2 regions of the uncultured Zhongshania sp. genome follow, and region 2 is predicted to be linked to the other one. Evidence: riboswitches for the same ligand, from Rfam matches in the RefSeq annotation. Region 2 holds a riboswitch; the other holds the start of a gene.

Region 1 (15,581 bases), on a different contig from region 2:
GCCAGAACTTGAGCCTGCGTCGCCTTCAATGCCGTCTGGGTCGTGAACGGCCTTGCCCAGCATTTGGAAGCCACCACAAATACCCAGCACTTTGCCGCCGTAGCGCAGATGTTTACTGATGTCTGCGTCCCAGTTATTGCTGCGTAAATAGTCGAGGTCGCGGCGGGTGCTTTTACTGCCTGGAAGTATGATTAGATCGCAGGGCGGAATGGCTTCGCCTTTGCCGACAAAGCACAGGTCGACTTGAGGGTGTAGCCGCAGCACGTCGAAGTCGGTGTGGTTGCTGATGCGGGTGAGTACTGGCACAACCACTTTAATGGCATTGTTAGACACCTGCTGGCGCCTGTCGATGGCGTCTTCAGCTTCTAAGTGCAGGTCGTGAATATAAGGCACCACGCCAATGACTTTTTTGCCAGTGCGTTCTTCTAGCCAGTCGAGCCCCGATTGGAGAAGGGCAATATCGCCGCGAAAGCGATTTATGATAAAGCCTTTTACCCGTGCCTGTTCTGTTTCGGAAAGTAAATCCAGCGTGCCGACAAGGTGAGCGAATACACCGCCGCGATCAATGTCGGCAACGATAACAACGGGGCAGTCCACCGCTTCGGCAAAGCCCATATTGGCAATGTCGTTGGCGCGTAAGTTAATTTCGGCAGGGCTACCTGCGCCCTCAACGACAATCACGTCGTACTGGTTACTCAGGCGTTGGTGTGACTCTAATACCGCGCTCATGGCGCGCTTTTTATAGTCGTGATAGTCCTGCGCTTCCATATTGCTCAGCGCTTTGCCGTGGATGATGACCTGGGCGCCGGTGTCGCTATTGGGTTTGAGTAAGACCGGATTCATATCGGTGTGGGGGAGTAGGCCGCAGGCCTGGGCTTGCACGGCTTGGGCGCGACCGATCTCGCCGCCTTCTGGTGTGACCGCACTGTTTAAAGCCATGTTTTGCGGCTTGAAAGGTGCCACACTCAAACCACGCCGTTTAAATACCCGGCACAGTCCCGCGACGGTGACACTTTTGCCGGCGTCTGAGGTAGTGCCTTGAATCATTAATGTTAAGGTCATGGTTGTGTGTCACTTAATTCCATTGGCATGTTCCGTGGGTCGCCGTCGCGTCGCTGGTTGCTCGTAGGTTGGGAAGAGCAAAGCGAAACCCAACATGGGGTGTGGCACGAAACTAGGGTTAATAGGTGGTATATCCCGATTGTTGGGTTTCGCTTCGCTTAACCCAACCTACATCGAAGTTTGGCGTATAACGAAGTTTTTAGGGCTCCCCGTCTCCCATCCTGCGTTCTGCAGCCACCGTGTCTAATCTCCGACTTCCGACTTCCGACTTCCGACTTCCGACTTCCGACTTCCGACCTAATCCTGCCATCCATCTTGCATAATCAGTTCATCAATATTTTTGCGCGCCGCCCATTGCTCGGTTTCTAACATGGGGCGCGGATAAAATGTTTTAACGGGGCCAAGGCACAGCACGGCAATGGCGCGACTGCCTTCGGGCATATTGAGCAAACTTTGTAATGAATCTGGATCGAATAGCGATACCCAGCCCATACCTAGGCCTTCAGCTCGGGCAGCCAGCCACAGATTTTGAATGGCGCAGGACGCGGAGGCTAAATCCATTTCGGGTAGGGTGCGGCGGCCAAAGATATGTTTTTCGCGGCCACCCATTAAACACACCACTAGCAGTTCGGCGCAGTCTCGCACCCCCTCAACTTTTAAGCGCATGAACTCGTCTTCGCGTTCATCAAGGGCCTGCGCGGTTTTAATTCTTTCGTCTTGAACTAGTTGATAAATACTTTCGCGCAATTCGGCTTTGCTAATTCGAATAAATCGCCAGGGCTGCATAAAGCCAACACTGGGGGCGAGGTGAGCGGCCGCGAGTAATTTCTTTAAGGTAGCTGAGTCTACCTGCCCGCCGCTGAAGTGGCGCATGTCGCGGCGTTCGGCCATGACGCGATACACGGTGTCGCGATCCTGGTCGTTATAGCGCAATGTGTTTTCTGGCTCCGTCACTGTGCTATGTCCTACTGCTAATGGGCATGAAATAAGTTTGGCCTTCACTGCTGATCATGCTGAGTTTTTGGTCGTAGAGGCGCTCTAGTGCGGGAACTGTCAGCATAGCATTGGCGTCGCCCCAACACGCTTCGCCGTTGGGATAAAGTAGCAGTATTTTATCGCACCAATGCGCGGCGAGATTCAAATCGTGCAGGCAGAGAATAACACCGCATCCCGTTTCTGCTTGCTCGGCAAGTAGCCCCATAATCTGCACTTGGTGTTTTAAATCAAGGTGGTTGCTGGGTTCATCGGCTAACCACAGCTTGGGACTTTGGCTAAGTGCTGTGGCGATGGCGAGACGCTGGCGTTCGCCGCCGGACAGGGTGCTGACGAGGCGTGATTCTAAATTGCTCAGTTCTAATTTCTGCAAGGCCTGGCGCGCGATGGCAAGGTCGTCTGCGGTTTCAATATCCCACGGTGCAATAAAGGGGTGGCGCCCAATCATGGCGGTTTCTAATACGGTGGCCGGAAAGCCTTCGCCGTTATTTTGAAACACCACCGCCAATTGCTGGGCGACCTGCTTGCGGCGCAAATTTTGAATGTTGTGATTGTTTAAATTAACGCTGCCCGCCCGCGGCTTTTTCAGCCCCGCCAGGGTGTGCAGCAAGGTGGTTTTGCCAGCGCCGTTGGGGCCGAGTATGCCCCAAATTTCGCCGGCTTTAACGTCAAATGAAAGCGGTGTTCCACTTTTGCGTTCCGGAATATCAATAACGAGATCAGTCGCGGCCAGCATGTTCAGCGACTCCGGTGCAGTAAATACAAGAAACTGGGTACGCCAATCAGCGCGGTAATGACACCAGCGGGTAACTGCTCTGGTGCAATCAGAGTCCGCGCCAAGGTGTCGGCCAGTGTTAATAGTGCGCCACCGGCAAGCGCTGCTGCGGGTAAAATCAGGCGTTGGTCATTACCCAATACCAGTCGCAGCATATGGGGGACGATCAAGCCCACAAAGCCAATGCTGCCTGCCGTCGTCACGGCAAACGCGGTAAGCAAGCTGGCGGAAATATAAATCGTCCATTCCAGCGGCCGAACCGACACGCCCAAGGCGGATGCCTGCATTTGGCCCCGAGCTAACACATTTAAGCTCCGGCCCAAGGGCAACATAACGACAGAAATGATCGCTAATACGGTTAATGCCATCCACGGGGAGCGCGCATAGGCGAGGTCGCCCATCAACCAGTAAAGCATGCCCGGCAGTTGATCGCTGGGGCTGACCGCCAACATAAAGGTAATAGCTGCGCCCCAGCCAGAGGCGATAACCACGCCGGTGAGTAATAAGCGGGTGGGTGTCCAACTGCCGGTGCCGTGGGCGAGACCAAAGACGGTAACGGCTGAGATCATGGCGCCGATAAAGGCCGAGCCTGATACGGCGGCGGCGCTTAATCCACTGAGCATGGCGAGCAAGGCGCCGACGGCGGCACCACCAGACAGGCCGAGCACGTAGGGGTCGGCCAGGGGGTTGCGCAATAAAACCTGCATTAAGGCACCGGCAACGGCGAGCAAGCCGCCAGCGGCAAAGGCAGATAGTGCGCGAGGCAAACGCAGTTCGAAAACGAGAGTGCGATGCAGCGGTTCTCCGCCGCCATGTAAAACTTGCCACAGTTCTTGATTAGAAATGTGTACGCTGCCAGTGGTGATGGCCAGCGTTAAAGTGCCGAGCGTGAAAACAAACAGCACCAACAGCGGCGTAAAAAAACGCGGCAGTGATGTAGTGTTATTGTTACTTTTAGCGCCGGCCACGTGCGGTGTCCAGGTGTTCGCAGAGCAGAGTGGTGCCTTGCAATAAACGCGGCGTAGGTCGTTGCAGCGTGGAGGGGGGAATAAAAAATAAATTATCTTTTCTCACCGCAGTTAAGCCGCTAAAGCGCCGCCAGTCCTTCAGCCAGTCGTGATTTTCTTCCCCCATGCCACCGGCGATAATGGCCTCTGGGTTGGCGGCAAGTACCGCTTCATTGTCGATGCGTGCGGTTAAATTTGGCAGATCGCCAAACACATTTACACCGCCGCAAATGCGGGTCGCCTCGCTGATGATGTGTTCATTGTTGACGGTCATCAGGGGGTTTATCCAAATTTGCTGGAACACACTTACTTCTGATGCCTTGGCGTAGCGCTCGCGCAATTTTTTGATGCCGTAGCGAAAATCGGCGGCAGCAGTATTTGCGGTGTTTGTGGTGCCAGCTAATTTTCCAAAGCGTTCAAGCGAGTTGGCAACGTCTTCAAAGGAGCGCAGTTCACTGTAGTAAATGGGCATTCCCAAGGTCTGTAGTTGTGATAGTTGCTCGCGGGGATTACCGCTGAGCCAGCCAATTAATAAATCGGGTTTAAGGGCGAGAATGGCTTCTTGGTCAAAGCGGTTGTAGCTGCCGACACGGGGTAATTTCTTTGCCGCGTCGGGGTAGTCGCTAAAGCTAACCGCAGCGACTAATTTGTCGCCAGCGCCAGCGGCATAAACTAATTCGGTAGCACCGGGCGAAAGCGCGATTATTCGCTGCGCTGTTTTGAGCAAGCAGAGCTGGGCGTCGCTGTCGTCTGTGACGCAGACTTTCGCACGGGCCTGCGCCGAGATCAGCACGCTGCCAAGCAGTAGTGTGCAGACTAGTGTTAAGGAGCGACCCATTACCACTCCACGCCTTTGCGGGCCTTAATGCCGCCGCGGAAGGCGTGCTTTTTGTCGTCGATCATCGACACTGTGTCGGCCAATTCTTTGAGGGGTACTGGGGCGCCGCGACCGGTGATGATCACACTTTGCTCGCGGGGGCGATTGCGCAGTGCCTGGTATACTTCTTCGGCATCGATATAGCCGTATTTTAAAATATAGGTAAGTTCATCTAGCAGAACGAGATGGATGGATTCATCTTGTAATAAAACTTTGGTTTGCTGCCAGGCTTGCTGGGCTGCTTCGCGATCCTGTTCTTTATTTTGGGTTTCCCAAGTAAAGCCAGAACCCATCACAATGAAGGGGACTTCGGGGCAGCGCTGCTGAATAAAGTTGCGCTCGCCGCAGTCCCACGTACCTTTGATAAATTGCACAATTGCGGTTTTATAGCCGTGACCGATGGCGCGAATAATCGTGCCAAAACCGGAGCTGGATTTGCCCTTGCCGGGACCGCTTAATACGATTAACACGCCGCGCTCTTCAGTGGCCTTGGCGACTTTTTCGTCGATCATGGCTTTTTTAATCTGCATTCGCTTTTGGTGCTTTTCTTCGTCATTAAGCGTCATGATGGCTCCTGATTGCTGAGTCAAATCTGCGCCGTGTTACAGCGCAGATTGTGTGAGCGGTGAATGATACCTTTATTTTGGTGTGTAAGTGATGCTTAACATCGCTTCACGGCCGATTGAAAGGTAGTCACCAAAGCTAAAACTACGTGCGCTGACGTATTCTTTGTCAAAGATGTTTTTCAGTGCCAGTTGTAGTTTTACTTCTTCGTTTACACGGTAAGACACCGAGCTGTCGACTAAGCCGTAACCACCGAGTTCGTCGGTGTTGGCGGTGTCTTCAAAGCGGCTGCTCACCAGTCGTAAGCTGCCATTCACACCCCATTTCTGCCATTCGCGGCCGAGGTCGAGGTTGGCTTGTTTGTCGGCGCGGCGGCGCAGATCCAAACCGGAATTTGCATCGATGGCGTCGAGTAAGCTGATATTGGCTTTGACGCTCCAGTCCAAGATTTCGCTCGCAACACTGAATTCCCAGCCTTTTATTTCAGCACCTTCGATTTGGTCCGGGCCAAAGGTGGCAGGGTTGTATTGAATCAGGTTGTCGACTTTGTTTTCAAAGCGAGCGACACCCCAGTCACCCCATTGGTGATTGCCGCGTAATTCCAACTCGATATTCTTTGATGTCTCTGGGTTTAAGGTATCGACACCGTAAAAGGGGTAGTACAAGTCGTTAAACGTTGGCGCGTTGTAGCCTTCGCCGTACGAGCCAATAAGTTTGATCTCGTCGACTAAGTCGTATCCCACCGACACATTTTTGGTTTCGTTCTTGCCGAACTGGTCATTGTCGTCTTTGCGAAAACCGATCAGTGCGTCAAGGGCGCCAAAATCACCTTGCCACTGTGCGTAAACGCCCTTATTGCCGCGGTCCACTTCGCCGTAACTAAGGTTGCTTTCGACGTGATCCAGCGAGCGCTCGGCACCGACGGTAAGGACATGGTGTTCGCCAATCATGACATCGTTCTGCAGGCTGTAGATACGGCGTGTGGTGTCAAACGTGTCGCCATTGACGCCAATGGCAGCGGGGTCAACGTAGCGATAGTTGATAGTCGATTGATCTTTGGACTCGCCGGCTGACAAGGTCAGGAGCCAGCTATCTAGCGGGCGGAATTCGCCGCGAATATTGGCGATGCCGACTTCGGCCTCGGTGTATGGCGAGCACGCATAGGTCACGCCGCCAGCCCGACAGTTATTGTCATAGTCGCTTTCGGTTTTACTGTTTTGATAGAGCGCAAATAATTCTGCGGCGTCGTTGATTTTATGACTGAAGGTGGCGTTGATAGCGGTTTGCTCAAAGGCGTCTTTGTCGCCACTGACGCCGGCTTTGCTGGCAGTATTGTCAACACCGTCGGTTTCTTCACGCAAGACGCTGATATTAGCTTGGGTCTGCTCATTGCCGCCGCTCACGGCGACGAGTGCCTTGCGGCTGCCTTGGGTGCCCACCCCAAGTTGAATCATTGGTTTGAGCCCGTCGGTGTCGTGGTATTTGCGGGTAATGATATTGATTACGCCACCAATGGCTTCTGAACCGTATAGGCTGGAGCGCGAGCCGCGCACAATCTCGACGCGCTCTATCAATTCCGGCGGTATATTGGTGAGGGCGGGTGCACCGTTGGTGGCCGAACCGATGCGTACACCGTCGATCATTAACAGAGTATGGTTACTTTGATTGCCGCGCAAAAACAGGCTGGTGCTAGCGCCGCGCCCGCCGTTGCGAACAAAGCTGACGCCAACAGCGCGGGACAGCAACTCTTGCAGGTCGTTGGGCTGAATGCGTTCGATATCAGCGCGCTCAAAGACCGTGACCGGCGCCAGAATATCCGCCACCGATTGCTCGGTGCGCGTCGCCGTGACGATGGTAGTTTCTATATGGGATTCATCAGCCGCAAAAAGCGGTGACGTGGCAAGGGTAAAAATACTGCTAACAGCAGCAAGGGTGGTTTTGTTCATTGTGTAACCTCAAAGCTATAAAAGGAAGCAATGAGGGAGGGGTAGGGGCTATATACAAGTATACGACCGCTGATGGAGCCCTCCGCTTCATCGGGTGAATCAGTAAAGGCCGGTTCCGGGCTCGCACTTCAGAAAACTGAAATTGCTTACCGTTGCGGGGGCAGCGTCGGCATTGCGGAGACTCGTTAGAGTTCGCGCACCTGACTTCCCGTTTAACTCATTGACCCTGTAGAAGGGGCGCAGAGCACCTGTTACTTGGCGCGCACTCTAAAACTGCGCTGGGGGTTTGTCAAATTAGCGTGGCTGGTGTTTTCAGCACCGAGTGATTTTAGGAAGGCGTTTAATGTCGTCTAGTAGTTGTCGGTTCATGGGCGCTGGCGTGTTGTGCTGCTCAGCGAGTTGGCAGACGTAGCCGGTGATGGCGTCAATTTCGGTATCGCGGCCAGCTTCCACATCCTGCAGCATCGACGAGCGATTGGCGGCGGTGGTGGTGGCAACCTCGGTGACGAGTTCATACAGGTTTGCCACCCACTCGCTGCGACCCAGGACTGAACTGAGCGCCAGTATTTCATTGACGATTTGCTGAATCTGAGCGCGACGCTCTGGGCTATTTAACAGTTCACCATTGCGGCAACGGTGAATGACGGTTAGCGGGTTGATGACACAGTTTATGGCGAGCTTGCGCCATAGCACCGCGTCAATATTGTCGCTGACACTAAGCTGCAAAGGCGGAAAAGAAAGGGATTCGGCAAGTTCTAAAAGCACCGTGCGCTGGTCATTTTCGGTACTGCCAATAAAGGTATGGCCGTGGCCGGCATGCACATATTCAAAGCGATTTTGCTGATAGCAAGCTTCGGTGGTTGAGCCTTGGAGTACGGTGGCATTTTGAAACTCTCGTCGAATTTGCTCGACAATCCCCAGGCCGTTTTGAAGTAAAACCATGACGGCTTGCGCTGCGATATGGGGTTTTATACTGCGCAGTGCGTCCAGAGTTTGCTGAGCCTTGGTAGTAATTAATAGATGCTGAATTGGCGTCGAAATACTTTCGGGGCAGTCCGCTGGTATAGGGCAAAGCCACGTTTGATTTGCGCTGATTAGGCGAATGCCGCCGTGTTGTCGGTAGTGATCAAGCGTATCTTGATCGCGAAGAATAAGGCGAATATCCGCACCCGCCTGATAGCCATATGCTGCCCACAGACTGCCGATCGCTCCCGCTCCTAAAATGTACAGAGTGCGTTCTGACGCTGGCGATAGACTGGCTTTTACCATAAGACGGCCTTTATGACGCAGTGAGACGTTTTGTCGCTTATCCGGGGATGCTAAACTGCCGACCGCAACATAACAAAGGAAACTAGGCTATGCCAGCGTTTGATATTGTCTCAGAAGTGGATCTCCACGTTTTTACCAATGCCGTTGATCAGGCAGGACGGGTCATAGAGACGCGTTTTGATTTTAAAGGTGTGGATGCGCGCTTTGAGCGCGATGCACTGACCGTGACTATGTTCGCCGAGGCGGAGTTTCAGTTGCAGCAAATGGAAGATCTATTGCGCGCGGCCCTGGTTAAGGTGAAGATCGACCCGCTGGCGATGGAGCTGGGTGATGTAAAAGGCGCGGGCAAGCAGGTAAAGCAGCTGGTTACTATGCAAAGCGGTCTGACCTCCGACGTGGCGCGTAAAATTGTAAAATTGATTAAAGAAAGCAAAATTAAAGTACAGAGCCAAATTCAAGATGAGCAAGTGCGAGTGACAGGCAAAAAGCGCGACGACCTTCAGCAAGTGATGGCCTTGTTGCGTGCTGAGGAGTTAGATCAGCCTTTGCAGTACACAAACTTTAGAGATTGATAGCCCGTTACTGGAGAGCTTAATGCGCCTTACGGTGAGTATTGCAGTGGTAGTAAGCTCGTGAGTCATCAGGAAGAGCTAGTCGATCTGGTCTGGTGGCGACAAAAACCCGTCTGGATTATGGTGTTTCTCGGCTTCTCGGCGGGGGTTCCCCTGCTGCTGATTTTTTCCAGTTTGTCGCTATGGTTGCGGGAAGCCGGAGTCAGTCGGGCTGAAGTTACCTACTTTAGCTGGGCAGCGCTGGGGTTTTCATTCAAGTTTGTCTGGGCGCCGCTGGTCGATAAATTGCCGCTGCCCTTGCTTAGTGCGGCGATGGGGCGACGGCGCAGCTGGCTGTTATTGGCCCAGCTGGGGGTGATTGCGGCCATTTGTCTGATGGCCTTAACCGATCCTCAACAGCAATTGCAGATGATGGCGGTTGCCGCCGTGTTGCTGGGCTTTTCTGCGGCGACACAGGATGTGGTGATCGATGCGTTTCGGATTGAATCTGCCGATGCCCGTTTACAGGCCTTACTTTCATCGACGTATATCGCCGGCTACCGGATTGGCATGATTGCCGCCGGCGCGGGTGCACTATATCTGGCCCAGTTTTTTGGCAGTACCAGCGATGTGTATCATTACGACGCGTGGCGCAACACATACTTGTGTATGGCGGCGGTGATGGGCGTGGGGGTGCTTACCACCTTGTTGATTGCCGAGCCGGAGTCGGGTCGGAGTCCGTACCATTATCCTACCGGCGATTACCTGCGGTTTTTTATTGGTTTTGCCCTCTCTGTCGCGGCCTTTGTAGCGGTGTTGTTTATCGTGCCGCCGTCACCCCAATGGTTTGAGGGACCTGGCCAGTATTTACTGAGTTTTGTCTATGGGGCATTGAGTTTGATCTTGGCGGCAGCTGCTGCCTTGGTGGTATTTCGCGTGCTGACCGGGTTCGGCTTTGTGAATCGCAGCTTGGTGTCTGAAAGTTATACCCAACCGATAAATGATTTCATTCAACGCTATGGCAGTCTGGCGATATGGGTATTGCTACTGATCGGATTCTATCGTGTTTCCGATATTGTGTTAGGCGTTATCGCCAATGTTTTTTATCAGGACATGGGATACAGCAAAGATGAAATTGCCAGTGTCACCAAAATATTTGGTGTACTGATGACGATTGTTGGTAGTTTCTTTGGCGGCTTCCTCACCCTTAAGTATGGCGTGATGCGGGTGCTAATGCTGGGGGCGATTTTGGTCTCGCTCACCAATTTAATGTTTATGTGGCTGGCGGGAGTTGATGCGAATATTTTTGCATTAACACTGGTCATCGCCGCCGATAATTTAAGTGGTGGTGTCGCTGTTGCCGCGTTCGTCGCGTGGTTATCCAGCCTGACCAATATCTCGTTTACCGCTACTCAATACGCGATGTTTAGCTCGATTATGACCCTGTTTCCCAAGTTGTTGGGTGGTTATTCAGGGACGGTGGTTGAGTCGGTGGGGTACTCGTCGTTCTTCTTGATTGCGGGTGCGATGGGGCTGCCAGTTATTGTGCTGATTTGGTATTTGAATCGGCGGATTGAGACGTCGGCGTAGGCTTGTCATTTCCCGTGACGCTGCCGATTAGCTCTGGGCTTTTATTGAAATAGCGGCGAGAACATAATTCTACTTATTGCGTTCTGTCATTATTCTTTATGGGGTGCCAATTTGTTAAAGGGAAAAATAATAAATAGTCATTCCCGTTTTGGCGGCTTTCGTTTTTGGGCGACGGCGCTGCTGATTGTTGCTTTTGTAGCGCTGTATATTTGCCATTCGTATGTTGATTTATCTTACCGGCGTGATTTAGTCGATTCCGGTCAATGGTGGCGTCTATTCAGCGGGCAGTTTGTTCACAATAATAACTCCCATCTATTTTCGAATATGGCGGCGCTGCTGCTGTGCAGAGTCTTACTGTCGATTGTGTATGGCGAGCGTGATTTCATCCTCAGTTTATTGAGCTGCGCGTTTATGACTGGCGTGTTAATTCATTTTTTGTTGCCGTCATATGAGTATTATTTAGGCGTGTCGGCGGCACTTTATGGGGTATTGATTGCAGGTGCTTTGGCTATGTGGCGCGGACGCCCCTATGCGGGCGCGTCCTTATTTGTGCTCATTATCGCTAAATTATCATTAGATTATCTTGTACCTGATTCTGTTGATGGTGTGTCGGAGCGCATTGGTGTTCCGGTGGCGGTCGAAGCGCATTTTGTGGGGGTGTTTGCCGGAGTGCTGGTTGGTGTGGGTGAAGCTGCGCTGGGTTTAATCAGGCCAGCGGCATTGCCGCCAAAATAGTTTGCCAGATTCGTCGGCACTGGATTCTTCAATTAGGTGCGTCAGCTGACGTCGATAGCTCTCGCTGTTCGGTGGTAAGCTAATTTTGCCTTGGCTATTCACAATCCTAAACCAGGGTAGGCGGGTGTCTTTCGGAAGGTGGCTTAGCAGGCGGCCAACGTAGCGGGCTTGACCGGGTAAGCCGGCAAGTTCAGCAACTTTGCCGTAGCTGCACAGGCGCCCCGCTGGGACGCCGTGAATCACCGCGTAGATTTGTTGAATGGCTTCGTCGTTCACTGCTGCCCTCCGTGCAATCGCGCGAGGGGCGAATTATTCCGCTTCGAGGTTGCGCGTGCGCTCCCAATAATCTTCGTAAAAGAAGTCTACTTCACCGGTTTCCAAGGAGTATTCAGCGCCGACTACCATCAGCTTACCTTCGCTAATTAATTTTTCCAGTGTGGGTGAGCCGCTGCTCAGGTGTTCTACTGAGCTTCTCACATTGGCGCGCACAGACTGCTCAATTAAAGCTTTGTGATCGTGACGCAACTCAGTGCAAAGCAGAGTTTCAACCGCAGGGCGAATACGTTTAACAATCGAGTGCAGGTTTTGCGACGGAATTTTGCTATTGCCGGTGAGCACGTCAACGGTGGCTGAGATGGCGCCGCAGCTTGAGTGACCTAGTACGACAACAAGCGGTGTACCAAAGCTAAGCGCTGCAAACTCGACGCTGCCAATGCCTGATGGCGCTACGACATTGCCGGCAACGCGGATAACAAATAGATCGCCAAGGCCCTGGTCAAAAACTAATTCGGCGGGCACACGGGCATCTGAACAGCCTAGCACGATGGCCAGAGGCGCTTGAGTTTCGACAAGTTCTGGGCGCTTGTTATGAATGACGGTGGCGAAGTCGCTGTTTACATTTTTGACAAAGCGGGCATTGCCTTCTTTTAGCCTCGCGAGTGCTTCTTGAGCTGTAATCATGTGTAGATTCCCGTTATGTGAGGTTTGCTTATAGCCAGTCGCTGATCAGTACGCCAATACCGAAGCTTTCGATGGCGTTATTGTATTCAATCAGGCTCTCTCCGTAGCCATTAAAGTACTTAACATAGGCCTTGACCCGCGAGCTAATCGGAAAGCTCCAGCCTAATTCGATGGCGCCTTTGTTCTCGCTGCGCAAATTATTGCGCAGCATGAGGCTAAGGGTTCTGTTGTGCCATTGATATATGCCCATCCATTCGAAATGGCCAAGGTATTTTTCGATGTCGGGGTTGTCATCGTCTTTGGATGATTCCGGTAGTCGATACCAGGGCTTGAACGTCATCGCAAAGCGATCCCGCTCAAAGACCATGTTTAGCATAATACGATTCCAGCTCCGCGATAAAGGTTCACCGCGACCATTGGATTGATGATTAAAAATTATTTGGTTGGCAACGTTGCGAATGCCCATCCACTCCCAGGTGTTCGTTAGGGTGAACATCAGTTCGGGCTCGTGATTGGTTTCGCGAAACGGGGCTGACGCGGCGCTGTTATAAGCCTGCCAGAATGAGCGATTGGTGTAGCCGACGCTAAGATAGCCATTGTCTTCAAAAATTTGTTGCCAAACAGTGAGTTTAATACTGAGCTGAAATTCAAGCTCGACGCGGTCGGCGTCGGCACTGTTGTTGGGAAGAAGGCTGCTGTTGTCAGAAATGTCATCGCGGTATGACGCCGCTAAAATGTAATTACTGCGATGCGGTGTGAGCACGAAGGGATTGTCGACCGTGAATTGCTCTAGGGCAAATCGCTCTTCTACGACGCCACTGTGTCGAATTCCGGTTTGCTCATTTTCTTGGCTTGGTTCGGTATCTGATTCCAGGGCAGACGTATTACAAAAATGACGAAGCTCGCCTACCGTAGTGGACTCAGCTGCGGATTGCGCGGCCAGCTGTAGGCATTCGGCTTCTTCGCGGGTGCTTTGTGCCTGAACCTGATGTACGCCAAGCAGGCTCACCGTGAAGAGTATCGGCGCGAAGTACTTGCCAAGTCGCATGGTGTGCGTAGTCCCCTTGTTACATTTATTATGACGGGGCCGATTGTAAACTAAAGTGGCTTTTCGTGACCGGATTTTTACACGCTATGACACATTGCCTTCCTGACTTTGGCGCGGGTGCTTGAATTTACTGCTAACACCCCAACATCTTTAGAAAGCCTGAGCTGAGTGATCCTCTGATGCGATTGTTATTCCTGTTGTTTATTGGCCTACCGATTATTGAAATGTGGCTGTTAATAGAAGTTGGCGCTGTGATTGGTGCGCTGCCAACGATTGCCATGGTGGTGACGACAGCACTTATTGGCGCAGCCCTACTTAAACAGCAGGGCATAGAGACCTTAACCCGCGCTCAGCAGCGTTTAAATTCGGGGCAGGTACCCGCTACCGAAATACTAGAGGGCTTGATGTTGGCGGTAGGCGGCGCCCTATTGCTAACCCCTGGTTTTGTGACCGATGCAATTGGTTTTGTGTGTCTCATTGCACCATTGCGCCGGATGCTGATTGCAGGGCTGATCAAGCGCGGTGTCATGCAGGTACAGATGAATCAGTTTCACACAGGTGCCAGCCCCTTTAGTGCCGACCCTCAGGGTTTCAGTGGCGGTCCCAATGCTGGCGTTCATCGCGAGCCTGGTGACGGGCAATCTCAGGATTCGGTAATTATCGAGGGTGAATACAAAAAAGAAGAATAATTTTTGTCCGTGCTCTTGAAATGCTTTCCGTGAACCCCATTTACAGCACAGCCCACGGTGACTTGGTGATTGCACTTGGTTTTCCCAGTCGGAACAAATAAGCCTGTTCTGATCCGTATGAAAGGGGTTTAAGTCAAAATGCTTACGGGCGAAGAGTCTTAGGTGTTTGGGCTGATGCCGGTTTAGCCGGTCTATAAATTCTAAATCATTGATTTAATGGAGATTGATAAAAATGAAAATTCGTCCGTTATACGATCGCGTTGTAGTCCGTCGTAAGGAAGAAGAAAAAACCAGCGCTGGCGGTATTGTGTTGCCAGGTTCTGCAAAAGAAAAGCCGAACCAAGGTGAAGTATTGGCTGTTGGTGAAGGTAAATTGCTTGAGAGTGGTGAATTGCGTCCGGTTGGCGTTAAAACAGGCGATTTGGTTATTTTTGGTCAGTATTCCGGTAGCACGGTAAAAATCGACGGCGAAGAGCTGATCGTTCTGAATGAATCAGAAATCTTTGGTGTGGTAGAAGCTTAAGTCCGACACAAGATTTCTTTTGAATCAACGAATTAGTTAATAAAAGGGTTATAAGATCATGGCAGCAAAAGACGTAGTATTTGGCAATGAAGCGCGTCAGCGTATGGTGGCTGGTGTCAATATTCTGGCTAACGCAGTAAAAGTGACTTTGGGGCCAAAGGGCCGCAACGTGGTACTTGAGAAGTCTTACGGTGCACCAACCATCACTAAAGATGGTGTGTCTGTGGCGAAAGAAATCGAGCTAGAAGACAAGCTTGAAAATATGGGCGCACAGATGGTTAAAGAAGTTGCTTCACGCGCTTCTGACGATGCTGGTGACGGCACTACCACTGCGACCGTATTGGCGCAGGCGATTGTGAACGAAGGTTTGAAATCTGTTGCTGCTGGCATGAATCCAATGGATATCAAGCGCGGCATCGACAAGGCGATTGCAGCTGCTGTTGCTGAAGTTAAAAAATTATCTAGCCCATGTGCTGACACTAAAGCGATTGCTCAGGTAGGTACTATCTCTGCAAACAGCGATTCAAATATTGGCGATATCATTGCTGAAGCAATGGAAAAAGTCGGCAAAGAAGGCGTTATCACTGTTGAAGAAGGTCAGGGCCTGGACAACGAATTAGACGTTGTTGAAGGTATGCAGTTTGACCGCGGCTACTTGTCTCCTTATTTCGTAAACAACACTGAGAACATGAGTGTTGAGCACGACAGCCCATACATCCTGTTGGCGGACAAGAAAATCTCTAATATCCGCGAAATGCTGCCGTTGCTGGAGCAAGTTGCTAAGTCTAGCCGTCCGCTGATCATTGTTGCAGAAGACGTTGAAGGCGAAGCCCTGGCAACGCTAGTTGTTAACACCATGCGCGGTATCGTCAAAGTAGCTGCTTGTAAGGCACCTGGTTTCGGCGATCGTCGTAAAGCCATGCTGCAAGATTTGGCTATTCTGACTGGCGGTACTGTTATCTCTGAAGAAGTAGGCTTGGATCTTGAGCAAG
Region 2 (15,581 bases):
TGGGCAAGTCGCCAACCGCAATGCTGGGGTAGTCGTTTTCGCTTAGGCCCACACTGCGTTTTGGCAGAAATTCATAGGTGGAGTGGCGACCAACGTGCACCAGTGCATCGGCTTTGAATACATCTTTTAAATAATGATAAAAGCCCAGATATTGATGCGGCGGCGGAAAGGATAAATTGGCGTGCAGTAATTCCTCGTTAATTTCCCAGCCCCGCGGTGGTTGCGGAGCTAAAAACACATTGCCGAATTGCACGCCGGGAATCAGCATTTTATCCTGCCATACCATCACGCGGCCCGGCGCGTCGCCCCAACCGCGAATACCTTCAATTCCCATATTGATTGACGCTTTCACCAGCGCTTGGCTGGCTCGCCAGTCAGGGCTGCCACCTTCAGTGCTGGCGCGACTAATAACGGCTTTATATTCAGCTTCAGTTTGTGCCAAGAGATCTAGCGCTCTTGCGCGGCCGGCGTCGCGCACGCCATCAAGGGCGTGCTGTAAATCACTGATGGTATTACTCATGCGGGCGCTGATTAAGGCCAGGCGCGACTGGCGCTCGGTCACCGAGCCTAAGGCCGATGCAGCGTTAACTTGTTCTTGCAACCACACTTGTAATTCGCCCAGTGGGCCGTTCACCATTTCGGCTTGAACAACCTTCGGTAGGGTAGCGAACCAGGTCTGATAGTCCTTGGCGCTAATGGTATTGATTTGCTCAGCCATCGCCGACAGCGCGGCGCGATCATCGGGCAGATTCACGCCCTTTGCTTGTAATAGGTTTAGTAATGCCTCGGCGTCTTTGGGCAGCGGGCCGGTCTTATAGCCAGCCGCTTTTAGAGCGCGCAGCATTTCTAACAGGCTGTCCGGCACATTGAGGTTATCGGCACCAATATTGTGGCGACCCGGTGGGTGGTTGTAATACACCACACCAATGCGTTTGTCGGCATTGGCTTTTTCTTGCAAACTCATCCAGCGCGCCAAGCGCTGGCTTTGGCGCTCCACCTCGTTTACCCGTGGTTTACTGCGGTACACGCTGCCGCCGGTGAGCGGGTCTATGCCGGTGGGTTCGGCCAACGCTAATACTTGCGGTTGCGACACGCCTTGCAGTTCAGGCATGGCCACGCGGTAGTGCACGGAGTCGCGGGGAATACCCTCTGGTGACAAGCCCCACTCGGCCTCTGACCATTCACTGAGGCGTATGCCTTTTAATACTGGCAAGTTTAATTCGCCAAGTAGCTGGGTGACCGTCTCGCGACCTTCACCGCCGCCGATCACAAAATCCTGTATGGTGACAATCGCTGCCGGTGTGCCCGCTAAGGGGCCGCGCATAATACGGTGAATCGTTTCAACGGCATTCACACTTGGCTCACCCCAGCCGGCTAAAATCGACACGCACTGCCAGTGCTTGGTCTGGCAGAGCTGCTCGTGCAAATCCCAGTCGCCAGAAATGTCGCCACCGTCGTGGTCGAGAATCCATAAGGTGCGACGCATCGGTCTTAAGGCCTTGCTGAGTTCGTCAGCGCTCAGCCAGTTGGCTGTCTCGTTTTTATAAGTCGCAAATCGAAGGGGCGCAACCTCAGTGGCGGGTGCGGCTTGCTTGCCTGCACTGAGTATAAAATTAAATAACTTGGCGGTGTTGTCCACCGAGCGGTTCACCCAGTAAGAGCGCGCCTGCAGCCAGTCGGCATAGCGCGGTGCCGCTTTTTGTTTGGCGGCGAGGGCGTCGCCGGTGATGACACCGTCGCGGTCGCCGACGATCTCTTCCGGTATCTCTTTGGCAAAAATATCGCCGTTGCGATCCCGTTGCAGCGCCATTAATTTGCGGTCGCTATGCAAAACCGTGCGCAGCTGAGTAGCGGGGAAGCGCTGGTTTAGTAGTCGATCTACCGATTCGCCAAATACCGCGATCATCAACAAGGTTTGGCTGCTGGCGATGAGGTTCTGTAACTCCTCGTCTTCCATCGCAATCACTTGGCTAACTGTGCGGATGCGAATCTGCACATCGTTATTGTGTTGAATGACTTGGTGGGCACCGGCGATAAGCGTTGGCGCAGATCGATCAGACACAATGGCCGTTAAGGTGGTGGCTGTTGCCGCATGGCTATTGCCCGCGCAGATAAAACTGAGCAGCGCAGCGAGCAAAAAAGTGAATGAGCTTGACGTGGTTTTCTTATTCCCGAGCTTAGGGAAATGAGTGGCCGATAAAATACTAAACATAGAAATGCATCCCGCCGTAGCTCGCCCGCATACGACTAATAAGGTGATTAACTGATAAACGCGGAATGGCAGGCGTCAGCCGTGGCTGAAGCAAGTCTCGACACCCCGTCGTTTTATCCTGAGCCCTTAGCATAATTACTGCGCTTGCCAATACCGCGTTAAAAAGCAGCTTAAAATGCTCATTTGCAACAGCAAACTCCGCTTCTGCGCTGATTTTTGCCTCGTTTCGGCTTCGCTCGTGACATTATGCTGAGGTCTCATCCTGTTATTTCAGGCCGGTCTCCGGACTCACAAAGTGCTGATAACATCAGCGCAATCAATTCGCCTTCCCACGTAAAACGCAGTGGCTGCCAGCTTGTGTGAAAGCCAGCTGAACTGATCATCTCTGCTTACCGTTGCGGGGGCAGTACAGGCATTGCAATGCTTTTTAGCAGCGCGCACCTGTTTCCCGTTTCACCTCTGTGTGCAGAAACACACGCGGGCACCTGAAACATCGGCGCAAAGCATACCCTCTGACGGCGGGGAGTCAAGGATTTGAGGGGATTTGATTCGTGTTTAGGTGGAGCAGGTGTTTATCGGTGCACATGCCAAGGTATGCCAACAGTATTTTGTCCGATGTAGCGTTGCTATGGATGTTTCTGCGGGCCATGAGTACGAGGGTGAATGATTATATATGAAGGTTGTTAAGGCAATCGAAGGAGCATCTTTGATATGAACAGTGGTAGGCGAAAAATACCGTACGGTCGCTGTATATACCTGTGATTCTCTTTTACCCTGGAGCTATCCAGCTAATAGCAATGGGGCCTCCTTTTTATCTTATACTTCATTTTTTACGCATATAATTATTCTTTTTTAAATCTTAAATTATTCCGATAGGCCTATATGGGTTTATACCTAGTTAGACTGTGATGATTTCGTCTTGCTGCTGTTTGGTTTTTGGTGAATGATCGTTGCGAGTAATAATTAGCCCAAAAATCGACCAAGCCAGAGCGATACCAGGATCGAAAATTCGATCCCCGCGTTACCTTGCTTAGTTTTCCACTTTGCTAGGTTAAGTTTTTGAAAAGGTAGTTTATGCACAATAGTAGAGCGTCCGGCATAGTTCGTCGTTTGAGTTCTGCTTACGCTATTTTGATTGTTATCGCACTAAGTTTGATCCCAATATTTGCCACCGCTTATCTGTATATTTATCAAGACTCTCAGTTGATTTTTCATAGTCATAGCGATCACGAGCTTGCGATTGTCATTGCACTTATTCAAAGCGGCTTTATTGCTGCAATAGCGTGGCTTTGTTTTCGACATTCTGGCGAACAATTTTCCCGTTGGCTGGCGCTTGGTTTTTTTGCATTTACTCTTATATATGCTTGTCACGGTATCTTTACCCGAATTTCGTCAATAAATATTTGGCAGTTTGTGCTTTATGGCCCAGTTAGTCGTTTGGCGATGGTGTCTTGTTTTTTTGTTGGTCTACTTACTTATGGTAAGCCGTCACTGAGTGATGAAAACGGCCAGCGACGGGGGCGCTGGGTCGTTTGGGTTTCGATAGTTCTATTGATTAATGCTGCGGTTTATATATTAGCCTCAACACCGTGGGCGCCTAATGCGCAAAAGATACTAGAGATTATTGCTCTTCTTATTGCGGTAGTGTGCATAGTAATTGTGTGGCGGCGGAAGCTGGACTCGCCATTAATGACAATATTTTCGGTATCACTGCTGTTTTTTGCTCAATCTTCGTTTGCCTTTTTATTAAGTTTGCCATGGAATCATCTGTGGTGGTTCGCTCATATTATTTTTGCTACAGGCTTCATACTGCTGAGTTATGGCGTTATCAGAGCGTTTCTCACTACTCAGTCTTTTGCACTTGTGTTTAGCCAAGATGATTTGATGGAGCAGGTGCAAGTAGAGAAAGATCGCGCGGAAAGTGCTTTGGTTGAGCTGCGTTCTGCGTACAGTGAATTAGGAAGTACCAATGACTTATTGCAGTCAGTACTGCAGTCAGCGTCAGAGTTTTCAATTATTGCTACCGATATCCACGGAGTAATCACTATATTTAATAAAGGCTCTGAGCAGATGTTGGGGTACAAATCAGAAGAGATGGTGGGTTTGCAAACCCCGGTTATTCTGCATTCCTCTGAAGAGGTAGAAAGACGCAGTAGGGAGCTTAGTGCAGAATTTGGTAAGGTAATTACCGGCTTTCGGGTTTTCGTCGCTAAATCTGAAATAGATGGCCATGAGACGAATGAATGGACATATATCCACAAAGACGGCCATCAGTTGCTAGTCTCATTGGTGGTAATGACGATACGTTCTGCTAAGGGGGAGATAACCGGCTATTTAGAAATTGCTGAAAATATAACTGAACGCAAGCGCCTCGCTAATTTGAAAGCGGAGTTTATTTCAACGGTAAGCCATGAATTGCGCACACCACTCACCTCGATAATCGGGAGTCTAGATATAGTTCAAGGTGGTGTGTTTGGGCCGGTCTCAGATTCCATCTCGCAAATAATTGCTGTCGCATATACAAATAGTCAGCGCTTAAAACTATTGATAGATGATCTGTTGGATTTGGAAAAAATTACCGCTGGCAAGCTTAATTTTGAGTTTGAATACCTACAGTTAGCACCAATTGTTGCTCAGTCATTAGAGAGTATGCGTCCTTATGGCGGTAGTCGGCGAATTGATTTGATATTACATCCTGCCATAGAAAGTGATCTTCTTGTTCGGGTAGACGCAATACGAATCCAGCAAATATTCGCAAATCTGATATCAAACGCCATAAAATTCTCACCAGAGGATGAAGTGGTAGATATTTTTGTCAAAAAAATAAACGATAATGTACGTATTGAAGTATCCGACAAAGGCAGTGGTATTCCCTGGGCTTTTAGAGCAAATATTTTCCAGCGGTTTTCTCAGGCGGATGGCTCAGATTCTCGTCAACAAGGCGGTTCAGGCTTAGGCTTGGCGATCACAAAGCAGCTGGTCGAACATATGGAAGGATCAATAGGTTTTGAATCGGAACCTGGACACGGCGCCTTGTTCTGGGTTGAATTCCCACTGCAGCCATCCGTTGAATTAGAGTCGGGTTGTTGAAGGCTCTGGGCCGACTACCTAGAGTGAGAAATCATTTGATAAGCGTTTTTTAAAATAATGAGTGGCCTCGCTTTTACGCTGAATATTCGTTTCGCCGAAAATGTCTCGCAAAATTGTGGTGCGCGTTGGTATAGGCGAACAGCGAACTGGGCAATGCTTCCATCACTTCAACTCAAACCCATCCGCATCTAAATGCGCCGGAAACTTTTCCCTAAAGGCCTGCAAATCTGGCAGTGAGATTTCGGCGCTGAGTATCGCGGGCATGTTGGCGGTGGCGTTTGCCACGGGCTGGCCTAGATAATCCAGGATGACGCTGTCGCCGCTGTAGTTTATGCCGTTGCCGTCTTCGCCTACGCGATTTACACCAATAACGTAGCTTTGGTTTTCAATCGCTCTTGCGGTGAGTAGTGACGACCAGGCGTGGCGGCGGGCCTCCGGCCAGTTGGCGACAAAGATGAGTAGGTCGTAGTCGTTGCGGTTGCGGCAGTACACGGGAAAGCGCAGGTCGTAGCAGACTTGCAGGCAGATTCTAACACCTTGGTATTCGACTATTTTGCGCTCCATGCCCGCCGCGTAGTGTTTGTGTTCTCCGGCCATGCGGAATAGATGGTGCTTGTCGTAGTGGCTTTCGCCTTCTGGGCTTACCCAGTAAAAGCGGTTGTAGTAGCTGCTATTTTCCTGAACGGCGACGGAGCCGCAAATGGCTATTTGATGTTGCTGAGCCATGTCGCGCAGCCAGTGCAACGTGGGGCCGTCGGCGGGTTCGGCAATGTGTTCCGGTGCCATAGAGAAGCCGGTGGTAAACATTTCCGGTAAGACCACGACGTCAGCAGTGCCAATATTCTCTATTAGGTCGCCGAAGTAGGCGAGGTTCGCATCTCGGTCTTGCCAGTAAAGGGTGGATTGTAGCGCGGCTATTTTCATCGTAGTGCTTCTTCTTAAAAAAGGCTTAATTACAGGGCGCAGAGTTTAGCGGCGGCATCTAATAGCGTCTGTTCGCGCTTGGCAAAACAGAAGCGGATGATGCGGCTGCTTGGCGGCGTTTTATAAAATACCGACAGCGGAATTGCGGCAACGCCGTGTTCGCGGGTTAGCTCTTCGCAAAAGTCGACGTCGTTTTTGTCGCTGATGGCGCTGTAGTCGGCTAGCGCAAAATAGGTGCCGGCGCTGGGTAGCATAGTAAAGCGCGATGTTTGCATGGCATTCACAAAGCAGTCGCGCTTGTCGCGATAAAAATCCCCCAGGCCGTGAACCTGGTCGCTGTGTTCGTTAAGCATATCAGCTACCGCGTATTGTGCCGGTGTAAAGCTGGTGAAGGTCACGAACTGGTGAATTTTACGAAACTCCGCACTCAGTGCTGGTGGGGCAATACAGTAGCCTAGCTTCCAGCCGGTGGCGTGAAAGGTTTTGCCAAAGGATGAAATCACAAAGGTGCGGTCGCGCAGGGCGGGGTAGCGGTGAGCGCTGTTGCGGTCTTGGTCGAAGACGATGTGCTCATAGACTTCGTCGCTGATCACGAACAGATCGTGTTTTGCTGCCAAGTTGGCGAGTGCCTGCCAATCACCGTCGTTGAACACCGTGGCGGTGGGATTGTGGGGGCTGTTAACGATGATCAGTCGAGTCTTGGGCGACACGGCGGCTTCTATTTGCTGCCAGTCGGCTTGGTAGCTCGGTGGCAGCAGGGCGATGTGCTTGCAGTGGCCGCCTGCCAGGGTTACCGCCGGTGCGTAACTGTCATAGGCGGGGTCAAGCAGAATCACTTCGTCGCCGGGGTTAACAATTGCTTGAATGGCGACGAATAGGGCTTCGGTGGCGCCAGAGGCGAGGGTGATTTCGGTGTCCGGGTTTATCTCTCTGCCATAGCATTCCTGGGTGAGGGTGGCGATGGCCTGCCGCAGCTCAGGTATGCCGTTCATGGGCGCATATTGGTTTTTGCCGCTGTGGGCGTGAAAGCTAAGCTGGTCTAGCAGGTATTCGCTGGGGGTAAAGTCGGGAAAGCCCTGCGACAGATTGATGGCATTGCACTCGTTGGCCATGGCCGACATAACGGAAAATATGGTGGTGCCAACATGGGGAAGCTTACTTTTCAATTTGGGGTCCTTGGTGTTGGGTCTGTGGGCGTTTATTGCAGGAGTTTACTATAGTTTGCTCGGTGGGTAGAGCGGCGGCTTGGGTAAGCAAATTCATCACAAATGACGAGCAGTGACCGTCGCTTATTACGTCTCTATTTTTCTGTCTGGGCGATAGCAAGGTTTTGAAACTGTAATTTGTTTCGCGGAATAATTTATAAAAGCAAAATAATTAAAATGTCAGTGAATTCAGTTTGTTCAACTAAATACGCTAATCCAAAGCTGATTTTTGCCCGTAAAAAATTGACGGGTATCGTCGGTTTCCAAGATGTTCGCTTCAATAACGTAGCATTTTTGTCGCTTTGCTTGTTGCTGAAGCACGAGCGCGTTTCGATAATATTGTTCGGAAACTGCGGTTAATTAGGGCTTTTACCGCGAGGTAATACGTTTCATTTCTTTCTCACGGTTGATCTATGTGTCTATAGATGCTTCACTTTTATCAGGCTTAGTATCAATGGTGATAGGGACGATTCGGTCCAATTTGGTATCACGGGAAATAATAATGAATAAAAATTTGCTCGCCTCGACGGTTGTCGCGACGGTAATTTCTAGCCCGATATATGCGCAAACTGTTGAGATGTCGGCATCTGAACTTGCTAAGCTCCAGCAGCAAATTTCTGAACTTCAAAGCAAACTAACCGAGTTGCAAGAGCAAGTAGACGCGGCAACGGTGGGTGTGGCTTCAAACTCGGAAGCCATTGGTGAGCAGGCAGGAGACGCCGACGTGCCGGTGCCGGCCAAGTCTGAGGATGGCATTACCGTAGGCGGAGCGGTTCGTACTAATTTTAGTTATACGTCTTACAATGAGGGCAATAAAGATCGGAGTGGGGATTTTGACTTCGATATCTTTAGGGTGAATTTCACCGGTGTCGTCGGCGATGTTTCTTTGAATGGTGAAATTCGTTTCTTCGACTATATGACCGCGATTAAGTACGCGTATGTGGGATATCAATTTAGCCAGAACTGGCAAGTGCAGGCCGGGGTTGCTAAGGTGCCGTTTGGCAATAGCCCTTACAATTCGCATAATTACTTTTTCAGCGCCAATTACTACCTGGGTTTGGAAGACGATTTTGATCTGGGTGTGGTGTTTAAACGCAGTGTTGCCGATAACTGGCAACTGGATTTAGCCTTCTTTAAAAATGATGAGCTGGGCGGTGTGGACGGTTACGTAGACAATCGCTCAGATCGTTATTCCTACGATATTGTTGGCGCTCGGGCGGTAGGTGAGGGGATTTACGATGACCCGACGCAGCCTTTGGGTGAATACAACACCTTCAGTGGTCGTTTTGCGTATCATTTCAGTCAGGGCGGTTTTGACACCGAAGTCGGGGTATCTGCCCTGAGTGGCGGCTTGCACGATGGCGACAGCAGAGCGGGTGATTACCAGGCGTGGGCCCTGCACGCCAGTAGCCGATATGAAAACTGGCATGCACAGTTGCAGCATAGCAATTACCACTACGACATTGATCAGGTTGATCGGATTGCGGTTGGGGCCTATTCATTTTATGACTCTATCGCCGCCGAGGCGACGTCCAGCACCTTTAATCTCGCCTACGATCTCGCGGTGAACTTTGGCGCGGTGACGGCCCTTCAGTTTTATAACAACTACGGTATTGTTTACGATAAATCTGACAACACGGCGAATACCGTGATGAATATCACTGGTGTGTCAGTCGCCGCTGGTGGTTTGTTCACCTATTTTGACTGGGTGTACGCGAAGAACCAGCCCTTTGCCGGTGGCAGCGCAGCGGGTGATAGCAGCGATTTTGAACATCGATTTAATGTCAATATTGGCTATTACTTCTAAGCCAGCTCAGCGCGCCGCGCTCTAAAAAATACACACTCCAAGGAGGTCTAATGACAGACACAAAGGATCCTATGATCCCCGACGGCCAGGTCACTCCAATAGATACCGATTATCAAGTAGGCCAAGATAATGTCTTGATAAGTGTTGGGCCGTTTGGCTTGGATATTCATAACCGGGTGTTTGCGATCTCTGCGTTTGCGGTCATCGCGTTTGTTGCTCTTACGCTGACTTTTCAGGCGCAAGCCGAGCCTTTGTTTAGCGGGGTTCGCGGCTGGTTAACAACAAACCTGGATTGGTTTTTTATTAGTGCCGCTAATATTTTTGTGCTGATTTGTATTGGGCTGGTGATTTCTCCCTTGGGCAGGGTGCGTCTCGGTGGTACCGAGGCAACGCCGGATTACAGCTATTTAGGCTGGTTTTCAATGTTGTTTGCCGCCGGTATGGGCATCGGCTTGATGTTCTATGGCGTGTCTGAGCCGCTCACACACTTTTCCACGTCGTTCGCTGGAACTGTCTCAGAGAATGGCGTGCGCACTGACTGGGCGCCATTGGGCGGCGCAGTGGGTGATGCCGAGGCCTCGCGGCGTTTAGGGATGGCCGCAACTATTTATCACTGGGGGATGCATCCCTGGGCTATATACGCGCTGATGGCCTTAGGCTTGGCGCTGTTCTCGTTTAACAAAGGTTTGCCGCTGACGATACGCTCAGTGTTTTATCCGATTTTGGGTGAGCGAGTGTGGGGCTGGCCCGGACATATCATCGATATTTTAGCGGTATTAGCGACGCTGTTTGGTTTGGCGACATCACTCGGTTTGGGGGCATCTCAAGCTACCGCTGGTCTTCACTATTTATTTGGTGTTCCTTTAGGTGGCACCACCCAGATTCTATTGGTGGTCGGGATTACCGCGCTGGCGTTGATCTCGGTAGTAAAGGGCTTGGATGCCGGTGTTAAAAGATTATCTGAAATAAACATGATGCTGGCGCTACTGCTGCTGGTTTTCGTGGTGATTGTGGGGCCGACCTTATTAATTGTTACTGGCTTTTTTGACAATCTTGCTGCGTATCTGAGCTATTTGCCTGCGCTAGCTAATCCAGTAGGGCGCGAAGACAGTAATTTTGCATCCGGTTGGACGGCGTTTTATTGGGCTTGGTGGATCTCGTGGAGTCCCTTTGTAGGGATGTTCATTGCGCGCGTCTCGCGCGGTCGCACAGTGCGGGAGTTTATTATTTCGGTGCTGTTGATTCCGTCATTTGCCTGCGTGTTTTGGATGACGGTATTTGGCGGTACGGCCATCAAACAAGTTGTGGTGGATGGCTATCAGCAGGTCGTTGAGGCGGAATTGCCACTACAGCTGTTTAGCATGCTTGATGCGTTACCCTTGTCTGGCATTACTTCCTTTATCGCTATTGTGCTGGTGATTGTGTTCTTTGTTACCTCGTCTGATTCCGGGTCTTTAGTGATTGATGTTATTTCAGCCGGCGGCAAGGTAGATGCGCCTACCCCTCAGCGGGTATTCTGGTGCTTATTTGAAGGCTTGGTCGCGATATCACTTATTGTGGGTGGCGGTTTGGTGGCATTACAAGCTATGGCGGTATCGACCGGCTTACCCTTTACCCTTGTGCTGTTGGTGGCGGCGTTTTCCACGGTAAAAGGCCTAATGTCAGAGCCTAGATAAAAGCCGAGCTGATTGGCGTTTGTCTTTGGCCAATAGAGTTGGTGGGAGACAGCGTCAGTTAGTACATCACGGAGCAGGACCATGCAGGCTGAGCAATCGGAAGTTCTGGATTTTTTCAGGCGTCACTCGCCATTCTCTGATTTGCCAGAAGAGGTGCTGACCAGCGTTGCGAACAATGTAGAGATCGCATACTACCGAGCGCAGTCGGCGATTTTGCCGCTAGGGCAAGACAATCATCATTGGTATGTGATTCGCAGCGGCGTGGTAGAAGTGTTTCGCCGTGACGGAAAGCTCTATAACCGGCTTGGCGAGGGCGACTTTTTTGGTGAGCAAAGTTTGATGCTCAGTCGCCCAATTCGTTTTCCTGTTACCGCGTTGGAAGACACGCTGGTTTACCTGATCGGTGAGGAAACATTTAATTATTTATTCGATAATTTTGAGCATTTTGCCGATTTTGTCGAAGTGGAAGATCTAACCCGTTTACGTCAGTCCACAGCCAAGAGTGAAGACGACGACAGCTTATTAACCGCTAAGGTCGCTACCTTAATTACCAGTTTGCCTGTGTCTGTGTCCCGTACAACAACGGTCCATCAAGCGGCAATTCGAATGACTGAAGAAAACGTATCGTCACTGCTGGTTATTGATTCAGAAAAAGGTCAGGACGTCTCGTCCGGCAGCGTGGTCGGTATTGTGACGGATTTAGATATCCGTAGCCGTCTGGTTGCAAAGGGCTTGAGTACGGATATTGCGGTTGCCGACATCATGAGCACCGACTTGATTTATGTGCAGAGCAACCACTTTGTGTTTGATGCCATGATGCTTATGCTCAAGCATAACGTGCAGCATCTGCCGGTCCTAAAAAAGGAGCAGCATATTGGTCTGATTAGTCACCTCGATATCCTGCGTTACGAATCGCAAAACAGTTTGTTTGTGGTCAGAAGTATTTCTAATGCCCAAAGCGTTGATGATTTGGCCGCCCTTAAACAGGAAGTGGAGGCGAGCTTTACGCGAATGGTTTATCAGGACGCCAATTCAAAAATGATTGGCAGTGCGATGGCCGCCATAGGACGTAGTTTTAAACAACGTTTGTGTGAGCTTGCTGAGGCCGAGTTGGGGGCGCCACCGGTTCCGTATTGTTTTCTCGCCTTGGGATCAATGGCGCGAGGCGAGCAATTGATCGTCACTGATCAAGACAATGCACTCATACTCGACAATAGCTTTGAGCCCAAATTACACGATGACTATTTCAAAGCGCTGGCGACCTTTGTCAGTGACGGTTTGGCGCGCTGTGGTTATAGCTATTGCAGCGGAAATATTATGGCGAGCAATATTCACTGGCGGCAACCATTGGCTGTTTGGCGGCAATACTTTACTGAATGGATCCAGAAGCCTAATGCAGAGTCGTTATTGCACAGCGGTATTTTCTTCGACCTGGAAGGCGTTTGGGGGCAAACCAACTGGGCAAAAGAACTGAATCAGCTGATACGACAAGCGGCGACTAAAAACTCTCGGTTTTTAGCATGCATGTCTCGTAATGCTTTACTCAGAACGCCGCCACTGGGATTTTTCAAAGATTTTGTCATGGAGACAGATGGCCGTCAGACCAATTCAATTAATATGAAACGGCGTGGAACCGCCCCGATTGCCGACCTTGTGCGTGTGCATGCCCTCGCTGTTGGTTCACAGGCACGCAATACCTTTGAGCGACTGGAAGATATTATTGAGGCGGGGATTCTACCGCCAGGCAGGGGGCTCGATTTACGCGACGCACTTGAGTTTATCGCGATGGTCAGGATTCGGAATCAAGTCTCTGATATCGAGCTAAAACGCGAGCCAGACAATAATATTGAGCCAGAGTATTTGTCCGATTTTGAACGTAAAAATCTTAAAGAAGCGTTTCAAATACTAAGTAGTGCCCAGCGTTATATGAAGTTCAGGTATCAACCTGGCCGAGTGAACTGAGGGGCGTGTGTGTTTTACATTGGTAAAAACCAACTTGCACGTCAGGGAAAAACGCTGGCAAAGACCAAGCAACTGGATTGGTCCAGCCGTTTCGCATCCCTAGCCAAAACCAGTAAATACCCGGCATTAAAAGCGTTTTATCAACAGAGCGTTATTGCGGCATCAACGCCAATGGCCGAGGTGCCGATGGTGGCCTTGGATTTTGAAACCACAGGTTTGGACCCGAGCCGCGACAGCATCGTGAGTATTGGCTTGGTGCCGATGAGTATCAGTCGTATACGTTGCGGCGAGTCTAAACACTGGATTATAAAACCGGAGACTAACTTGCATACAGCATCGGTTGTGGTACACGGGATTACCCATTCGGCCGTTGCTGATGCCCCGGATTTTTCGAATGTAATTGATACTTTACTAGGGTGTTTGCAGGGCAAGATTGTTGTGGCGCACCACGCGCCGATTGAACGACGCTTTCTGCATGCTGCATTGATGCGGCATATCCAGGAGGGAATCGAATTTCCGGTTATCGACACGATGGCGATAGAGGCGCAATTCAGTCGCCGCAAGTCGCAAGAAATTTGGCGCAGTTTATTAGGGCGTCAGCGGACGTCTATACGTCTCACCGATAGTCGTACCCGCTATCATTTGCCCTACTATCGACAGCATAACGCCTTGACTGATGCGATAGCTTGCGCCGAATTGCTGCAGGCCCAGTGTGTCACTCATCTGACACATGATACCCCGGTAAGCGCTATTTGGAGTTGAGTGTTGGGCGGATTACCGTGGCGCTAAGTTTGGTGACAGTCATCTCGCAGCTTAAGCCAACTTGCTCACCCAAACCCCCACGTCTAAGGTCGATTTCGGCTCGCCAATAAATGACCCTTCAATAGGTGGTACCGATTTAGACAGCCGCGCAACGGCGACGGGAATATGATCTGTACCGGCCATGGCGCCAATAGTCGGGTCGAAGCCCTTCCAGCCTGCGCCGGGCAAATAGACCTCTGCCCATGCGTGGGTTGCGCCCGCGGCATCTAGGCCCGGCGCGTGCAAATAGCCGGTGACAAAGCGCGCTGCCATTCCCATGCACTTTGCGGCGTCCATAAATAATTGGGCGAAGTCGCGGCAGGAACCGGTGTTGCAGGCCAGGGTTTCTTTGGCGGTTTGTACGCCGGGTTCTTCGCGTAATTTATATGTAAAGTTTTTGAATATGTGACTGGCGATGCGCTGCAGTGCGGTGTAGGTCTGAATTTTTTCGCCTGCTTGCCACAGCTGCTGGGTCCACTGTTTGATCTGTTGCTGGGTGTCTTGATCCGGCAGCTGCATATAGGGGCTGAGCAAGACTTGATCGTCCTGGGTGTAGTTGAACGGGTAGTGAACGGCGTAATCGGCAACCATAAAATTGAGCGGCGCTTCATTGTATTGCTGGATGATGAGTTCGCTTTCAAATACCAGCTGCTGAGTAGCAGTATCGAATGTGGCGGTGGCGACCGAGTTGCCCTCGGCATCGCGATGCCAGAGCAGGGTGGCATTCGGTGTGATGTTGAGGGAAAACGATTCTATGCGTAGCTCGTAATCTTCTCTGGGACGCAGGCGCAGGAAGTGCGGCCCAAGGGTTACCGTGGACGAAAAATTATAATAAGTGCGATGGAGGATTTTGTAGCGCTGCATAGTGCTTCCAGTGTTGAAACGGGTGTCCGTTAATTTACAACGGTGCTTTCGTTAATTTGCTCTACGCTAATTACCTGGCTGGAAGGGTAAACCCCCGGTCCAAATTGATTGTAAACGGCGACGTCAGCGGCATCGCGGCCATAGCCAATAGATACATAACCTCCTTTGAGAACCGGCTGGGTTGCATCGAAGGTGTACCAGCGGTCGCCTACATAGGCTTCAAACCACGCGTGTAGATCCATTGGTTGTAAGCCATATAAATAACCCACCACCATGCGCGCGGGAATGCTTAAGCTTCGGCACAGGGCGATGCCGAGGTGAGCCATGTCGCGGCAGACTCCCCATTGTCTGGCGTTAACTTCTATGGCTGTCACTTGTACGTCGTTGGCGCCGGGGATGTAGCTAATGTTGTCGCGCAGCCAGTTTTCGATAGCGGCCACTTGGTCGTAACCTAAAAATTGCCCGTAGGTGATTTCTAGGGCCATTTGGCCAAAGCGATCAGATTCGCAGTAGCGACTGGGTAGCAGGTAGTTCAGAACGGCATCGGGCAGATTCTGAATCTCGACAAAAGGCGCGCCCGGTGCACGGTCTAAAAAGTCAGCAGTTTTGGCCTCAGCGCGGGTGTGAACCGAGAAGTGGCCCGGTTGCGCGACTAAGCGCTGGCAGAGATTGCCGTAGCCGTCGGTGAATTCAAATGCGGGTACGCTGGGAACCAGTTTGTATTGCTCGCTGGCTATCCATTGCTGGGCGCCACTGCGGGGCCTGAGCATAAGGACAAAGGGGGTGGGTACTTCAATATTAAACGACAGGTCACAGCTGGTTTTTAACCACATGTCTTGACTCCTTTTGGGTGAAGCAAGCTTGGATTCGCGGGCGTTGCATTACTTGGACAGCGTTATCGTTAAAATTCGCAGTGCTTTTCACTGCGTTTGCGAAGTACTTGGCGAAAAGATGTCAATCACGGCCATGGTATATCACATATACAGCGCGATTGTGATGCTTGGGGGAAATACTCTTGAATAATGGGGTGGTAATAGCGT

The links. A riboswitch is a leader RNA that binds a small molecule or an ion and turns the genes downstream of it on or off. The one in region 2 is predicted to bind cobalamin.
Region 1: it holds a riboswitch for cobalamin, as region 2 does, so the genes downstream of both, AAC007_RS09755 (TonB-dependent receptor) here and AAC007_RS15135 (cobaltochelatase subunit CobN) in region 2, are expected to answer to the same signal.

Annotation. Positions count from the first base shown of each region.
Region 1 is NZ_CAXBHN010000009.1:48,178-63,758, forward strand. Features, by position in the region: gene AAC007_RS09725 (cobyric acid synthase) at 1-1,062, opposite strand, end outside; gene bluB (5,6-dimethylbenzimidazole synthase) at 1,360-2,016, opposite strand; gene AAC007_RS09735 (ABC transporter ATP-binding protein) at 2,021-2,791, opposite strand; gene AAC007_RS09740 (iron ABC transporter permease) at 2,794-3,798, opposite strand; gene AAC007_RS09745 (cobalamin-binding protein) at 3,785-4,675, opposite strand; gene cobO (cob(I)yrinic acid a,c-diamide adenosyltransferase) at 4,675-5,280, opposite strand; gene AAC007_RS09755 (TonB-dependent receptor) at 5,353-7,224, opposite strand; cobalamin riboswitch at 7,314-7,491, opposite strand; gene AAC007_RS09760 (2-dehydropantoate 2-reductase) at 7,537-8,493, opposite strand; gene AAC007_RS09765 (YajQ family cyclic di-GMP-binding protein) at 8,583-9,065, shown strand; gene AAC007_RS09770 (MFS transporter) at 9,126-10,634, shown strand; gene rrtA (rhombosortase) at 10,746-11,369, shown strand; gene AAC007_RS09780 (MGMT family protein) at 11,337-11,645, opposite strand; gene AAC007_RS09785 (carbonic anhydrase) at 11,679-12,329, opposite strand; gene AAC007_RS09790 (phospholipase A) at 12,358-13,377, opposite strand; gene AAC007_RS09795 (FxsA family protein) at 13,557-14,066, shown strand; gene AAC007_RS09800 (co-chaperone GroES) at 14,299-14,589, shown strand; gene groL (chaperonin GroEL) at 14,648-15,581, shown strand, end outside.
Region 2 is NZ_CAXBHN010000024.1:12,336-27,916, forward strand. Features, by position in the region: gene AAC007_RS15135 (cobaltochelatase subunit CobN) at 1-2,212, opposite strand, end outside; cobalamin riboswitch at 2,468-2,716, opposite strand; gene AAC007_RS15140 (ATP-binding protein) at 3,287-5,302, shown strand; gene AAC007_RS15145 (amidohydrolase) at 5,465-6,226, opposite strand; gene AAC007_RS15150 (methionine aminotransferase) at 6,256-7,392, opposite strand; gene AAC007_RS15155 (porin) at 7,934-9,238, shown strand; gene AAC007_RS15160 (BCCT family transporter) at 9,289-10,914, shown strand; gene AAC007_RS15165 (DUF294 nucleotidyltransferase-like domain-containing protein) at 10,996-12,876, shown strand; gene AAC007_RS15170 (3'-5' exonuclease) at 12,886-13,638, shown strand; gene AAC007_RS15175 (transglutaminase family protein) at 13,690-14,541, opposite strand; gene AAC007_RS15180 (transglutaminase family protein) at 14,571-15,374, opposite strand.